One region of the Streptomyces sp. NPDC046821 genome, then DNA from elsewhere that is predicted to be linked to it. Evidence: riboswitches for the same ligand, from Rfam matches in the RefSeq annotation. Region 1 holds a riboswitch; the other holds the start of a gene.
What was found. A riboswitch is a leader RNA that binds a small molecule or an ion and turns the genes downstream of it on or off. The one in region 1 is predicted to bind S-adenosylmethionine.
Positions count from the first base shown of each region.

Region 2: another riboswitch for S-adenosylmethionine. It lies ahead of thrC (threonine synthase); the one in region 1 lies ahead of ABZ893_RS20890 (aminotransferase class V-fold PLP-dependent enzyme).

Region 1 covers NZ_JBEYYB010000009.1:391,168-394,568, reverse strand. Annotated here, with positions in the region: gene ABZ893_RS20895 (Lrp/AsnC ligand binding domain-containing protein) at 1-43, shown strand, start outside; gene ABZ893_RS20890 (aminotransferase class V-fold PLP-dependent enzyme) at 114-1,475, opposite strand; SAM riboswitch class IV at 1,642-1,759, opposite strand; gene trpD (anthranilate phosphoribosyltransferase) at 1,856-2,920, opposite strand; gene ABZ893_RS20880 (cytochrome bc complex cytochrome b subunit) at 3,052-3,401, opposite strand, start outside.
Region 2 covers NZ_JBEYYB010000007.1:128,600-132,000, forward strand. Annotated here, with positions in the region: gene ABZ893_RS15685 (trehalose-6-phosphate synthase) at 1-238, opposite strand, end outside; gene ABZ893_RS15690 (glucosyl-3-phosphoglycerate synthase) at 565-1,512, opposite strand; SAM riboswitch class I at 1,672-1,802, shown strand; gene thrC (threonine synthase) at 1,820-3,115, shown strand; gene ABZ893_RS15700 (MoaD/ThiS family protein) at 3,211-3,401, shown strand, end outside.

The DNA.
Region 1 (3,401 bases):
GCACGACCTGGAGGCGGCGTTCGCGATCGGGCTGGACTCCTGACGACGCCCGTTTTGACGACCGAAGGCCGCCCCGAGGGGCGGCCTTCGTCATGTCTGATGCAGGGGACGGATCACACCGCCGGGACGCAACGCCCGTCCTCCGTGCGGTAGTTCCACCGCGCACCGTCGCGGACCAGCTCGGTCACGGCGCGCACGAAACGCTCCACGTGCTCGTCCGGCGTACCCGCACCGAAGCTGACCCGGATCGCGTTCAGCGACTTCTCCCCCGGCGCCGCCTCCGGCGCCCCGCACTCGCCCTGCGTCTGCGGGTCGCTGCCGAGGAGCGTACGGACGAGCGGGTGGGCGCAGAAGAGACCGTCGCGCACGCCGATGCCGTACTCGGCGGAGAGCGCGGCGGCGAAGTGGGAGCTGTTCCAGCCCTCGACGACGAAGGAGATGACACCCACGCGCGGGGCGTCGTCACCGAACAGCGAGAGCACCTTGACCTCGGGCACGGCCGCGAGACCCTCACGGACCTTGCGGATCAGGTGCTGCTCACGGGCGACGAGCGAGTCGAAGCCCGCTTCGGTGAGCGCCTTGCAGGCGGAGGCGATGGAGTAGACGCCGATGACGTTCGGCGAACCGGCCTCGTGGCGGGCCGCGGTGTCGTGCCACTCGACGTCCACGCCGCCGTCCGCGCGCCGGGCGACCTTGCGGGAGGCGCCGCCGCCCGCGAGGTAGGGCTCGGCACTCTGGAACCAGTCGGCGCGGCCGGCGAGGACGCCGGAGCCGAAGGGCGCGTACAGCTTGTGGCCGGAGAAGGCGATCCAGTCGACGTCGAGGTCCTGGACGTCGACGGGGTGGTGCGGGGCGAGCTGCGCGGCGTCGAGGACGATGCGGGCGCCGTGCGCGTGGGCCGCGGCGGCGAGCTCACGGACGGGCCACAGCTCGCCGGTGACGTTCGAGGCGCCGGTGACACACACCAGGGCGGGCCCGTAGGGGTCGCGGTCGGCGAGGGCGCGCTCCAGGGTCTGGACGGCCTCGTCGGGGGTGCGCGGGGCGTTCAGGTAGGTCACGCGGGCGTCGCGCCAGGGCAGCAGCGAGGCGTGGTGCTCGGTCTCGAAGACGAAGACCTGGCAGTCGGCCGGGAGTACGGCGGCGAGCAGGTTGAGCGAGTCGGTGGTGGACCGGGTGAAGATCACCTGGTCGTCCTCGCGGCAGCCGAGGAACTCGGCGACGGTCACACGGGAGTTCTCGAAGAGGTCGGTCGACAGCTGCGAGAGGTAGCCGGCCCCGCGGTGGACGCTGCCGTAGTACGGCGCGTAGGCGGCGACGTCGTCCCAGACGCGCTGGAGGGCGGGGGCGCTGGCCGCGTAGTCGAGGGCGGCGTAGGTGACTTCGCCACCGGTGACGAGCGGAACGGTGACATCCCGGCCCAGAACCGGCAGGGGGGTACAAAGCGACGCGTCGAGGGCAGCGGTGGAGACAGACATGGCGAACTCCCGTGAGAGGTAAGCGAATTCACCGTGCGGAGCGGACAGCTCGACGACACGGTTGAAAAGAAAAAGGGGGTGTGCGGAGGCGGGGCCAGAACGCCCTATCGCATTCGCTTGCTCACGAGACTGCTCCCTTGAGGACCAGGACCCCAGGGTATGCAGGGGTCCGCGCTTGCAGTACACCTTGCTGTGCACTGCCTGGTCTTCACCCAGGGCACCCCGCCACGGACGGAGGGTTGCCGGACAGCGGGCTGGGGCCTCGATCGCTGTCACTCATGACCGTGAAAAGCATCTTGCCATACGTCTCAGATACGGCAAGGGCGCGGTCCACGCTGTGAGACACACAGCCCGGCCCGCGCCCCGCGCGTACACACGTTTCAGCGGTTGCTGGCGATCACCCAGCGCTCCAGGGCGGCCTTCGCCGCCCCGGAGTCGATCGACTCGGCGGCCCGGTCCATCCCGGCCCGCAGCTGCTCGGCGAGCGTGCCGCTGCCCGGCCGTACGGCGACCAGCGCCGCCGCCGAGTTGAGCAGCACGGCGTCGCGCACCGGGCCGCGCTCCCCGTCGAGCAGACGGTGGGCGACCTCGGCGTTGTAGGAGGCGTCGGCGCCGCGGAGCGCCTCGATCGGCACGGGCTCGATGCCGACGTCACGCGGGTCGAAGACCTCTTCGCGCACTTCGCCGTCCCGCACGACCCAGACCCGCGAGGTCCCGGTGACGGTCAGCTCGTCGAGGCCGTCGTCGCCGCGGAACACCAGGGAGGAGTTGCCGCGCTCGGCGAAGACGCCGGCCACGACGGGCGCCATGCGGGCGTCGGCGACACCGACGGCCTGCGCGCGCACCCGGGCCGGGTTGGTGAGCGGGCCGAGCAGATTGAAGACCGTACGGATGCCGATCTGGCCGCGCGCGGCGCCGGCGTGCCGCAGCGCCGGGTGGAACTTCACGGCGAAGCAGAAGGTGATCCCGGCTTCCTCGGCGACCTGGGGCACCCGCTGCGGCGTGAGGTCGAGATTGACGCCCAGCTTCTCCAGTACGTCCGAGGAGCCGGACGCGGAGGACGCGGCGCGGTTGCCGTGCTTGACGACCTTGGCCCCGGCGCCCGCGACCACGATGGCCGACATGGTGGAGATGTTGACGGTCTTGGCGCCGTCGCCGCCGGTGCCGACGATGTCGACGGTCTCGCCCGGCACCTCGATCACATTGGCGTGCTGGTACATGGCGCGTACGAGACCGGTGATCTCGTCGACGGTCTCGCCCTTGGCGCGCAGCGCGACCACGAACGCGGCGATCTGCGCGTCGGTCGCCTCGCCGCGCATGATGCGGTCCATCGCCCAGGCGGTGTCGTCGGCGCTCTGGTCACGCCCTTCGAGCAGGCCGTTCAGTACCACGGGCCAGGAACGGCCCGCCGCGGTATTGCCTCCTGCGGGGGTCACAGCACTCATTGCCGCTCCTGGTTTTTGTGTATGAGGGAACCCCTCCACCCTATCCAGCCCCGGGTACGGCAAAGAGCCCCGTCCATTGCCTGGACGGGGCTCTCACCGTGGCGACCGTTCGGTCGATTCAGTTCAGGTGATCAGTGGTGGCCGTGGCCGCTGGTGATCTCCTTGTACTCCTCGACGGTGGGCTTGGCGATCTGGCTGTCCTCGCCGTAGAAGCTCTCGGACAGCTTCGCCTTGAGCTTCTGCGTGCCGGACACCTTGCGCTCCACACCGTTCTCGTCGACCGTCGGGCCGATCTCGAGCGGCTCGTACTGGTGGTGCGCGGTGAGGGTGTGCAGGGACTCGGACTCGAGCGGCTCGTGGACCTCGATGAACTCACCGTGCGGCAGGCGCTTGATGATGCCGGACTCGCGTCCGTGCAGCACCTTGTCCTTGTCCCGGCGCTGGAGGCCGAGGCAGATCCGCTTCGTGGCGATGAACACCA
Region 2 (3,401 bases), on a different contig from region 1:
GCATCCGCACCCCGGGCTCACCGACGCCCCGCCGCACGGCCTCGCGGTCCCCGTCGCCGAGGGCCGCGCACACCCACACCGCGCTCGCCCCGTCAGGGTCCTGGCCGATCGCGGAGAGACCCGAGACGAGCCCGCCCCCGCCCCGCCGCGCGCCGAGCGTCCCCTCGGCCCCGAGCTCGTACGAGACCGGGCCGCGGTTGGAGGCGACAAGGATCTGTGCACCGTGCGTGGAAGCCATACGGGCACACGTAGCCAGGCCCGTCGGCACTCAAACGTGACGACCGGGACCCCCAGGGGACCGGCCGTACGGGATGAGCCATTCGCCGACCGGCACGCGTCTGTGCCGGGCAGCGCCGCCGGCTGCGTATCGCCGCGACGGCCATGGCGCCGAGCCACCACAGGGCGGCCGCGAGACCGCCGTATCTGAGCAACATAAGGGGCAATGTAGGCAAACCGGACCACCGCCCCCGGCTACGCCACGCACCGCCCACTCCTGGCCACACGGCAGGGCGCGCCGCCTACGCCACGCGCCGCACAGCCCCGCCCGCACGGCAGGGCGCCCCGCTACGCCACCCGCCGCTCCACGTACTCCGTTATCTCCGTCATCGGCGGCCGCTCCTCCGTGTCCACGTCGTGCGTGCGCGGCTCGAAGCCCTGCTCGCCGCGCTCGAACTGGGTGAGCACGGGACGTACGAGGTGACCGCGAGCCAGCCGCAGCTGGGCCGTGCGGTAGATCGCCGCCGCCATCCGCCCGAGCGCCTGCCCGTCCTGGTGGCGGTGCTTGCGGACGCCGACGTCGACCTGTGCGAGAGCGTCCAGGCCGACCGTGTGCAGCGCGTCCACGAGCAGGCCCAGCTCCACGCCGTACCCGACCGGGAACGGCAGCCGTTCGAGGAGCGACCTGCGGGCCGCGTACTCGCCGCCGAGCGGCTGGACGAACCCGGCGAGGAGCGGCCAGTGGAGATTGAGGAGCGGGCGCGCGACGAGTTCTGTGACCCGGCCGCCCTGGCCCGCGGCGGTCCCGAGCGGGCGGTCGTACATCGCCTTCACGAAGTCCACGCCGGGATCCGTGAGCAGCGGGCCGACGATCCCCGAGACGAAGTCCGCGGAGAACTCCTTCAGGTCCGCGTCGACGAAGCACACGATGTCGCCGCCGGTGACGAGCAGCGAGCGCCACAGCACCTCGCCCTTGCCGGGCACGGCCGGGATCCTCGGCAGGATCGTGTCCCGGTGCACGACCCGCGCCCCGGCGGCCCGCGCGACCTCGGCGGTGCGGTCGGTCGAACCGGAGTCGATCACCACCAGCTCGTCGACGAGCGGGACGCGCTCCGTCATGAGCGCGCGGCGGATCTCGGCGACGATCTCGCCGACCGTCTCCTCCTCGTTCAGCGCGGGCAGGACGACACTCACCGTGGTGCCCGCGGCGCGCTTGGCGGCGACCAGCTCCGGCAGCGGGCGGTCACCGACCGACCAGGAACGCCTGCTCAGCCAGCGCTCAACTTCTTCCAGCACGGCGCGCGGCTCCTCACTGTTCACCGTCGATCACAAACTGTGATCCATCTCGCGGTTCGGACGACTATCTCAAGGGTCCGACCCTTCGGTTACAGTCTTGAACAACGCCGGTGACCACCGCACGTCGGGGTCGCCGCCACAAGCAGAACAACCGAATAGCGCTCATCCAGAGGGACAGAGGGATACGGCCCGTTGAAGTCCCGGCAACCCTCCCGCCGACCTTGCGAGGTCCAGGTGGGGAAGGTGCCAATTCCGTCTCGTGGCGAGATGCGCCGCGAGGAAGATGAGGAGAAAGGGCCTCGCCATCATGGCTGCGCAGACTGTCGCCACCACCTCTTCCGTTGACGCCGTCGACCTCGGTCCCGCCTCTTCGCTCTCCTGCCGCGAGTGCGGCACGGTGTTCCCGCTCGGGCCGATCTTCGCCTGTGAAGAGTGTTTCGGTCCCCTCGAAGTCGCCTACGACCTGCCGGTCGGTGACCCCGAGTCGCTGCGCAAGCAGATCGAGGCCGGCCCCGCCAACGTCTGGCGTTACGCCCCCCTGCTGCCGGTCCCGGCCGACGTCGCCGAGAAGCCGAACCTGGCCCCCGGCTGGACGCACCTCGTCAAGGCCGACAACCTCGCGCGTGAACTCGGCGTCGAGCAGGGCAAGTTGTTCGTCAAGGACGACTCCGGCAACCCGACCCACTCCTTCAAGGACCGCGTCGTCGCGCAGGCCATCGAGGCCGCGCGTGCCTTCGGCTTCACCACGCTGTCCTGCTCCTCCACCGGCAACCTCGCCGGCGCCGTCGGCGCCGCCGCGGCCCGCGCCGGCTTCCGGTCCTGCGTGTTCATCCCGCACGACCTGGAGCAGGGCAAGGTCGTCATGGCCGGTGTCTACGGCGGTGACCTCGTCGCCATCGAGGGCAACTACGACGACGTGAACCGTTTCTGCTCCGAGCTCATCGGCGACCCGCTGGGCGAGGGCTGGGGCTTCGTCAACGTCAACCTGCGGCCGTACTACGGCGAGGGCTCCAAGACCCTCGCGTACGAGATCTGCGAGCAGCTCGGCTGGCAGCTGCCGGACCAGCTGGTCATCCCGATCGCGTCCGGTTCGCAGTTCACGAAGATCGACAAGGGTCTGCAGGAGCTGATCAAGCTCGGGCTCGTCGAGGACAAGCCGTACAAGCTGTTCGGTGCGCAGGCCGAGGGCTGCTCGCCGGTGTCGGTCGCGTTCAAGAACGGCCACGACGTGGTGCGGCCGCAGAAGCCGAACACGATCGCCAAGTCGCTCGCGATCGGTAACCCGGCCGACGGTCCCTACGTGCTGGACATCGCTCGTCGCACCGGTGGTGCGGTGGAGGATGTGAACGACGAGCAGGTTGTCGACGCGATCAAGCTGCTGGCTCGGACTGAGGGCATCTTTGCGGAGACCGCCGGTGGTGTGACGCTCGGCGTGACCAAGAAGCTGATCGAGGCCGGGCTTATTGACCCGTCGCTGACCACCGTTGTGCTGAACACGGGTGACGGGCTGAAGACGCTGGACGCGGTGGCTGAGAGCTCTCAGGCTACGGCCACGATTCGGCCCAGCCTTGAGGCGTTCCGCGCCGCTGGGCTCGCCGAGTAAGTCTCCCCCAACCCGCCCCTTCCCGAGACTGGGGGCTCTGCCCCCAGACCCCCGCTCCTCAAACGCCGGAGGGGCTGAATAGCTGAGGTGAACTCATGAGCGTGAACGTCCGGATCCCCACCATCCTGCGTACCTACACCGGTGGTCAGGCCGAGGTGGCTGCTGAGGGTGGGAATCTCTCCGAGGTCATCGCCGACCTGGAGAAGAACCACGCGGGCATCGCCGCGCGCGTCCTGGACGACCAGGGCAAGCTCCGCCGCTTCGTGAACGTCTACGTCAACGACGA